2 regions of the Gordonia alkaliphila genome follow, and region 2 is predicted to be linked to the other one. Evidence: riboswitches for the same ligand, from Rfam matches in the RefSeq annotation. Region 2 holds a riboswitch; the other holds the start of a gene.
What was found. Region 2 has a riboswitch for thiamine pyrophosphate ahead of thiC (phosphomethylpyrimidine synthase ThiC). Riboswitches for the same ligand answer to the same signal wherever they lie in the genome.
Positions count from the first base shown of each region.

Region 1: another riboswitch for thiamine pyrophosphate. It lies ahead of ABD989_RS14635 (FAD-dependent oxidoreductase); the one in region 2 lies ahead of thiC (phosphomethylpyrimidine synthase ThiC).

Region 1 covers NZ_BAABIE010000014.1:87,535-91,940, reverse strand. Annotated here, with positions in the region: gene ABD989_RS14655 (hypothetical protein) at 1-57, opposite strand, end outside; gene ABD989_RS14650 (NUDIX hydrolase) at 155-619, shown strand; gene ABD989_RS14645 (2-isopropylmalate synthase) at 670-1,050, opposite strand; gene thiE (thiamine phosphate synthase) at 1,360-2,019, opposite strand; TPP riboswitch at 2,047-2,161, shown strand; gene ABD989_RS14635 (FAD-dependent oxidoreductase) at 2,153-3,238, shown strand; gene thiS (sulfur carrier protein ThiS) at 3,235-3,465, shown strand; gene thiG (thiazole synthase) at 3,458-4,219, shown strand; gene ABD989_RS14620 (EamA/RhaT family transporter) at 4,329-4,406, opposite strand, start outside.
Region 2 covers NZ_BAABIE010000015.1:58,618-63,023, forward strand. Annotated here, with positions in the region: gene ABD989_RS14955 (MTB12 C-terminal domain-containing protein) at 1-532, opposite strand, end outside; gene ABD989_RS14960 (GNAT family N-acetyltransferase) at 696-1,040, shown strand; gene ABD989_RS14965 (siderophore-interacting protein) at 1,093-1,842, shown strand; TPP riboswitch at 1,855-1,968, shown strand; gene thiC (phosphomethylpyrimidine synthase ThiC) at 1,959-3,545, shown strand; gene thiD (bifunctional hydroxymethylpyrimidine kinase/phosphomethylpyrimidine kinase) at 3,542-4,406, shown strand, end outside; gene ABD989_RS14980 (helix-turn-helix transcriptional regulator) at 4,389-4,406, opposite strand, start outside.

The DNA.
Region 1 (4,406 bases), on a different contig from region 2:
CACCCGGCGACCGGCATGCGTCAGCGCACTGCGTACTGACGTGTCTTGGCCGCTCACGAATGGGTGCCTTTCTGTCGTGTCACAACCCTAGTCGGCGAACGGCCTGTGTCACTGCGGCACCCGGTACGGTGGGTCTGGAAAGAGAGGTCGGCGCGTGCGCGGAGATGGCGACGGTTGGGTGTTCGACCCCGACGGTGCTCGGTACTGGGGTCGGCACGGAGCGGCGGGGTTGCTGCTGTGTACCCGCCTGCCCGACGGTGGACTCGGCGTGCTGCTGCAGCATCGCGCGGTTTGGTCGCACCAGGGCGGCACCTGGGGTCTGCCGGGCGGCGCCCGGGACTCGCACGAGTCGGCGGTGGACGCCGCGGTCCGGGAAGCCCATGAGGAAGCCGGGATCGACGAGTCCGCGATCGAGGTGCTCGAGACCGAGGTGACCCACGAGGCGGTCAGCGGCTGGACCTACACCACCGTGCTGGCCCGGGTCGCCGAACCGATCGCCACCGTCGCCAACGGCGAGTCCGCGGAATTGCGGTGGGTGGACGAGACGGACGTCGAACACCTGCCGCTGCACCCCGGCTTCGGTCACGCCTGGCCGACGCTGCGTAAACGATTGCGCTGACGCGGCGGGGTAAACGATTGCGCTGACGCGGCGGGGCAAACGTCTGCGGGTCAGGCGGCCTGCAGGCGGCCGGTGAGCTGATTGGCCGCGGCGATCAGGGCGTGGACGGTGGCCTCGTCGCCGGTGGCGGCGCGACCGTACGACCAGCAGCGTTCGCCGTCGCGCAGGCACTGCAGATACGCGGTGACCTCGGCGCCGTCGTTCTGGTGGTACAGCCCGACGATCTCGACGCCCAGGCCCAGGCCGTAGAGCATCTCGCTCATCGCGCCGATCGTGCCGTGGGCGCTGGTCTCCAGGTGCAGTTCCCGCTGGTCGACGATCAGGGTGGCCCGGCAGCGGACGGTGTCACCGACCTCGGTGTGAATCTGCAAGTGCTGCAAGGTGATCGAGCCGGACGGGGCGAAGGCGCTCGCGAAGCGCTCGGCGCTCATGCGCGCGGCCCCCGCGGGAAACCAGCGCGGCGGGCGGGGACGGAAGTTGTGGGTCCTCGGTGAGCTGTCGTGGTGTTCACGAGTACAGCTTTGACGAGCGTTCAGAATTATGGGCATCGTGACGATTCATTTCAGTCGACAGGGAGATGACCGACGAAAGATGGTGGAAAGCACGACGACCCGCAGCGGGGGGTCGGTCGAATCAGACCCCGCTGCGGCGGGTTACGAGAAGCTTGTGCCACGACATGATGCCGTTCAGCCTACCCGGATCCGACGGTTCTGCAACCGAGTAGGGCCGCCGCTCGGCGACTACCGGGCGGCGCGCAAGGCACGGGCCGCAGCGGTCGGATCCGCCGCAGCGGTGAGCGCACGGACCACCACGATGCGGGAGGCGCCGGCCGCAGCGGTCTCCGGGACACGCGCCAGATCGATGCCGCCGATGGCGAACCACGGCTTGTCGGTGCCGGTGGCGGCGGTCGCGCGCACCAGGTCGAGGCCGGTGGCGGTGCGCCCGGGTTTGGTGGGCGTGGACCAGCAGGGGCCGGTGCAGAAGTAGTCGACTGCGTCGTCGGCCACCGCGGCTCGCATCTGCTCCTCGTCGTGCGTGGAGCGACCGATGATCATGTCGGCGCCGACGATGCCTCGCGCGGTGGTCGGCGGCAGATCGCCCTGGCCCAGGTGCAAGACGTCGGCCTCGGCGGCGGCGGCGATGTCGGCGCGATCGTTGACGGCCAGTAGCGCACCGGCCGCACGGGTCAGCTCGCGCAGCGCAGCGAGCAATTCCAGTTCCTGCGCGGCTTCGAGTGTGCCGAACTGCTGGGCGCCCGGCGATCCCTTGTCGCGCAGTTGCACGATGTCGACGCCGCCGGCCAGGGCCGCCGCGACGAATTCGGTGAGGTCGCCGCGTTCCCGGCGAGCGTCGGTGCACAGGTAGAGGCGCGCATCGGCCAAGCGGCGACGGAGGTTCATGGCGCCAACGGTAGGCTAGCTGGCACACAGAAACGACACGGGTGCCCGGAGGACCGCCGGGCTGAGATCGCGGAATCGCCGCCGCGGACCGTCGCACCTGATCCGGATAATGCCGGCGAAGGAAGGTCCTCACGTGCTTGAAAAGTTCAGTGCAGCACCGCTGTTGGCGGTGGTCGGCGGCGGTGCCGTCGGGTTGGTCTGCGCCTTGGCCGCGGTCGACGACGGCTGGCGCGTCCAGGTGTACGACGCCGGTCCGCAGCGCCGGGCCGCGCAGGTGGCCGGCGGCATGCTCGGCTGTCTCGGCGAGGCGCGACCGGGCGAGGAGCCGCTGCTCGCGGCGTCGGCGGCGTCGGTGGCGCACTGGCCGGCGCTGTTGCGACGGCTCGACGACCCCGAGGTGTCGGTGGCCGACGACACCCTGCTGGTGGCCGCGGACGTCGCCGACCGCGCGTACCTCGACGAGGCCGTGGCCGGCGCGCGCGGTGTGGCGGGGGCGGCGATCGAGGAACTGTCCGGCACAGGACTTCGCGGCCTCGAGCCCGGACTGACGCGGCCGGCGGTCGGCGGGTATCGCCTGGTGGGGGAGGGTGCGGTGGACAACCGGCGGCTGCTCCGGGCGCTGCGCGCGGCGCTGACGAGTGCCGGCGCGGAACTGATCGATCAGCACGTCACCGATCCGGTGGCCCTTCCGGCGGACCAGATCCTGGTGGCCTCCGGGCTGGACTCCGGCGCGGTGCTGCCGGGCGGACTCGACGGACTGCGCGGCGAGAAGGGCGAGATCCTGCGACTGCGCCGGACGACGTGGTCGGTCGCGCCGCCGCGGCAGGTGGTGCGCGCCCGCTGGCGCACCCGCAACGTCTACCTGGTGCCGCGTGCCGACGGCGTCGTCGTGGGCGCCACGCAATACGAGGCGCTCGACGTCGACGACCGCAGCCCGCAGGCCGGTGGCGTCGCCGATCTGCTGGCCGATGCCTGCGAGGTGTTCCCCGGACTGCGGACCTACGAACTGACCGAGGCCGCCGCGGGGATCCGGCCGATGTCGGCGGACGGCCTGCCGATCGTCCGCCGGATCGACGAGCGGCTGCTGGTGGCCGCCGGCCACGGCCGGAACGGCATCGCGTTGGCGCCGGGGACATCCCGGCGCGTGCTGGAACTGCTGGGCGCCGGAGCTCACGGAGAACGAGCCCGGGCCCGCCGAGAGGAGAGGAGTGCACGATGAGCGTGCCGAATCCGAACGTGTCCGAGCCGGTGGAGCTGACGGTGAACGGGGACGTCGTGACGTTGCCGTCGGCGTTCGACGTCACCGGTCTGCTGGCCCATCTCGACCTGCCGGACACCGGGGTCGCGGTGGCGATCGACGGCGTGGTGCGACCGCAGTCGCGGTGGTCCGAGCCGATCGCGCCGTACGCGGTGGTCGACATCCTGACGGCGGTGCAGGGTGGCTGACGATCCGCTGGTGATCGCCGGCCGCACCCTGTCCTCCCGGCTCATCATGGGCACCGGCGGGGCGCCCAACCTGGCCGTTCTGGAGGAGGCGTTGGCGGCGTCGGGCACTGAACTGACCACGGTCGCCATGCGTCGGGTCAGCCCCGGATCCGGCACCGGGCTGCTGGATCTGTTGCGGCGCTTGCAGATTCAGGTGCTGCCGAACACGGCCGGGTGTCACACGGCGGCCGAGGCCCTGCTGGTGGCGCAGCTGGCGCGGGAAGCCACCGGCACCGACCTGATCAAACTCGAGGTGGTGGCCGACGACCACACGCTGCTGCCGGATCCCCTGGAACTGGTCGACGCCGCCGCCGCCATGGTGGCCGACGGGTTCTCCGTGCTGGCCTACACCAACGACGACCCGGTGCTGGCCCGCAAGCTCGAGGACACCGGGGTGGCCGCGGTGATGCCGCTCGGCTCGCCGATCGGTACCGGCCTGGGCATCTCGAACCCGCACAACATCGAGATGATCGTGGCCCGAGCGGGCGTCCCGGTGGTGCTCGACGCCGGGATCGGCACGGCCAGCGATGCCGCGCTCGCGATGGAATTGGGTTGCGACGCAGTGCTTCTCGCGACCGCCGTGACCCGGGCCCACGACCCGGTGACGATGGCCCGCGCCATGTCGCACGCGGTGCGGGCCGGACGACTCGCCGCCGGTGCGGGCCGGATCCCGAAGCGCTTCTGGGCGCAGGCGTCGTCGCCCACCACTCCCTGACGCGAACCCTGCTGGCCGAGTCGCGACCCTGTTCGCGCCTCGCTCCGCGAGCCCGAAAAGCGACTTGGGAACGGGGTCGCGACACGCGGGAAGGGGCCGGAGGGCGAGATCAGACGGTGGGCGGGTCGGCGCGGCCGCGCCGCCAGCCGCCGATCTCCTCCGGTGCTTCGCCGAAGTGATCGGGGTC
Region 2 (4,406 bases):
CCGCCCTCGAGGCGCCGCTGCTCAGCACCGCCAGGTCCGACTGGAACCCGCCGAGCGTCGGCGCGGTCGGACCGGCGGCCGGCTGGGCGGTCGCCGGGGTGGACGCAGCCGGAACCTGCGCGTCGGTCGCCGAGGTGTCTGGATTCGGGGCGGCGGGCGCGTCACCCTCGACGGCGGGCGCCTCGGACTCCGCGCCGGTCGGGGCGGCAGCTGCGGGCGGCGCGGCCGCCACGGGTGCGGTGGCCGCGCCGAGGTTGACTACCGTCGGCGGCGTGGCTGCGACCTCGCTGCGGGCGCCGACGTCACTGAGCAGCAGCCCGACCAGACCGATGGCCAGCACGAGCACCGAGATGATCGCCGAGACGCCACCGGCCGCCAGCACCGTCGGCCAATCGACGCCGCGGCCGCGCCGCTCCGGCGCACCGTAGGCCTCGCCACCGCCGGTCCCGTCGCCCCCGGTCCCGTCGCTGCCGTCCCGGCCGCCCTCGTACGCGTCGTCCCCGTACTCGCCGTACCGTTCTTCCGTCTCCATACCGTTCTCCCACGCTCTCCGACTGTCCGACGCCCACCCGGACGCAAGTTAGGTGAGTCTAACCTTGGCTTTTCCGACTCGTGACTCGGTTGTGACGGGCGTTACTTGAGATGTCTGCAGTGGCGAGCTATACCTGATGTGAGAGATATCACAGGAGGAAGTCATGCACCGGAGGCATCGCCGCGTTAAGCCGCCGCAATCGGCGCGCGCCATCTTGCAGCAGATCTCCGAGGTGGTGCACAACCCGATCCGCGACCGATTCGAGCTCTGGGTGGCAGGCGACCTGGTCGGCGTGCTGAGCTATGCGGTCGACGACGAAACCACGCCACCCACCGCCACCATCCTGCACACGGTGCTCTACGACGAGTACAGCGGCCACGGCCTGGCGACCCGACTGACCGACGGGGCCATGGCGTTCATGCGCGCAAACGGCCTGCGCGTACGTCCGATCTGCAGCTTCACTCGCCACTACCTCCACTCCCACCCCGGCGCGGCGGCGGTCGCGTAGTTCACGCACTTAGCTTAGGCTTACCTCGTTAGTTCGACGAGGGAGTGCATACATGCCCACCGAGACCAAGGGCCGCGGCTGGCAGGGTGCCGTCATGAAGCTGATGGGTGCCGACGATTTCGAGATCACGGTGACCGGCACCGAGGTGGTCACCGACCACTATCTGCGATTGAGTTTCACCGGCGGCGGACTCCTGGCCCGGATTCCCGTGCACCCGACGATGTGGGTGCGCGCCTGGTTCTCGTCGAACGGCTCGCTGCACCAGCGCGGGTACACCCTGGTGGACCCGGATCCGGCCAACGATACCTTCGACATCGAGTTCGCCCTGCACGACGGCACGGCCGCCGACTGGGCCCGCACCGCGCATCCCGGCGACACCCTGTCGGTGACCGTCATGGGCAGCGACTTCGCGATCGGCGAGCCCGCGCCCTCGGGGTGGCTGATCGCCGCCGACACCGCCTCTCTGCCCGCGGTCAATTCGCTGCTCGACGCGCTGACCGCCGCCGGCGATCCGGCGCCCGCGCACATCTGGTTGGAGTACCAGCATCCGAGCGACCGCGACCTGCCGGTGCACCTGCGTCCCGTCGACCGCATCGACTGGATCGCGCGCGAGCACGACGGCGGCACACTGGTCGAGACCGTCCGCGCCGGCGCCTTCGACGCCGCAGGTCAGCGGGGGTGGGTGGCGTTGGACAGCAAGAGCACCCGCGCGGTGACCGGGATCCTGCGGAACGACTACCGGCTGGGCCGCAAGGGCGTGAAAGCGATGGCCTACTGGAAGGTCGGCAAGCCGTACGCGTAAGCTCAGCGCCACAACTGCACACACGGGGGCTCTCGCGATACCGAGGGCTGAGAGGGCGACAGGCGGTCGCCGACCGTACGAACCTGTCCGGGTAATGCCGGCGTAGGGAGTTTCTCTTGAGTACCTCAGTCGATGCCGATTTCTCGGCGGAATCCACCGCACCCGCGTCCATCGGGGTCACCCGCGGCCCCATCGAAGGCAGCACCAAGCACTACCTCGAACACCACGGCCTGCGCATCCCGCAGCGCCGCGTCCACCTGACCAACGGCGAGCACCTCGACCTGTACGACACCTCCGGTCCGTACACCGACGAGAACGCGGACCTCGACCTGCACGCCGGACTGCCGCCGACCCGCCAGACCTGGCGTCGACCCGATCCCGTCGACGGCGCCGCCACCCAGCTCGCATGGGCGCGGGCCGGCGTGATCACCGACGAGATGGCGTTCGTCGCCGTCCGGGAGGGCTGCGACGTGGAGCTGGTGCGCAGCGAGGTAGCCGCCGGTCGCGCGGTGATCCCCGCCAACCGCTGCCACCCCGAGTCCGAGCCGATGATCATCGGCAAGGCCTTCGGCGTGAAGATCAACGCCAACATCGGCAACTCCGCGGTCACCTCGTCGATCGCCGAGGAGGTGGAGAAGATGGTGTGGGCCACCCGCTGGGGCGCCGACACCATCATGGATCTGTCCACCGGCAAGGACATCCACCTGACCCGCGAATGGATCGTGCGGAACTCGCCGGTGCCGGTCGGCACCGTCCCGATCTACCAGGCCCTGGAGAAGGTGGGCGGCGACCCCACCGCGCTGACCTGGGAGCTCTACCGCGACACGGTGATCGAGCAGGCCGAGCAGGGCGTCGACTACATGACCGTGCACGCCGGGGTGCTGCGCGCGCACATCCCGCTGACCGCCCGGCGCGTCACCGGCATCGTGTCCCGCGGCGGCGCCATCATGGCGTCCTGGTGCATGGCCCACCGCACCGAGTCGTTCCTGTACACGCACTTCGCCGAGCTGTGCGAGATCTTCGCGCGCTACGACATCACCTTCTCCCTCGGCGACGGCCTGCGCCCCGGGTCCATCGCCGACGCCAACGACGCCGCCCAGTTCGCCGAGCTGCGCACCCTCGGGGAGCTCACCGCGATCGCCAAGAGCCACGGCGTGCAGGTGATGATCGAGGGCCCCGGCCACGTGCCGATGCACAAGATCGTGGAGAACGTGCGCTTGGAAGAGGAACTGTGCGACGAGGCGCCGTTCTACACGCTCGGCCCGCTGGCCACCGACATCGCGCCCGCCTACGACCACATCACGTCGGCCATCGGCGCCGCGATGATCGCCCAGGCCGGCACCGCGATGCTGTGTTACGTCACGCCCAAGGAGCACCTCGGGCTGCCGAACCGGGACGACGTCAAGACCGGCGTGATCGCCTATAAGATCGCCGCGCACGCCGCCGACCTCGCGAAGGGCCATCCGCGCGCTCAGCAGCGCGACGACGCGCTGTCGAAGGCTCGCTTCGAGTTCCGCTGGACCGACCAGTTCAACCTGTCCCTCGATCCGGACACCGCCCGCGAGTTCCACGACGAGACGCTGCCGGCCGAACCGGCCAAGACCGCGCACTTCTGTTCCATGTGCGGGCCCAAGTTCTGCTCCATGCGGATCTCCGCGGACGTGCGCGCGGCCGCCGTCGATCTCACCCTGGAGGCCCCGTGATCCCCGCGAACCCAGCGAGTCCCGAGATCCCCGTACTGCCGCCACCGCCGCCGGGGCAGACGCCGCGGCGGGTGCTGACGGTCGCCGGCTCCGATTCCGGCGGCGGCGCCGGGATCCAGGCCGACCTGCGCACCTTCGCCCTCACCGGGGTGCACGGCTGCGTCGCGGTCACCGCGGTGACCGTGCAGAACTCACTGGGCGTGAGCGGTTTCGCGGGCATCGATCCGGAGGTGGTCGCCGCCCAGATCGCGGCGGTGACCGCCGACATCGGGGTGGCCGCGGTCAAGACCGGCATGCTGGCCTCCGCGCCGATCATCACCGCGATCGACGAAGCCTTCGCCGCTGCAGGCATCGGACGCGCCGCGCCGGCCACGCCGCTGGTGGTGGACCCGGTCGCGGCCTCCATGCACGGCGACCCCCTGCTGGCCGACTCGGCGCTGTCCGCCCTCGTCGACCGACTCTTCCCGCGCGCCACCCTGGTGACCCCCAATCTCGACGAGGTGCGGCTGATCACCGGCATCGACGTGGTCGACGAGGCCTCCCAGGAGGCGGCGGCGCGGGCACTGCACCGCCTCGGGCCGGCCTGGGTGCTGGTCAAGGGCGGTCACCTGCGCGGGCACGCGCACAGCCCCGACCTGCTGTTCGACGGCGTCGACTTCCGCCGCTACGACTCGGTGCGGGTGGATACCCCGCACGACCACGGCGCCGGCGACACCCTGGCGGCGGCTACCGTCGCGGCCCTCGCGCACAGGCATTCGGTACCCGATGCCGTGGGCTTCGCCAAGGACTGGGTCACCCGCTGCCTGGCCGCGGCGTACCCGCTCGGCGCGGGCCACGGCCCGGTCAGTCCGCTATGGCGAC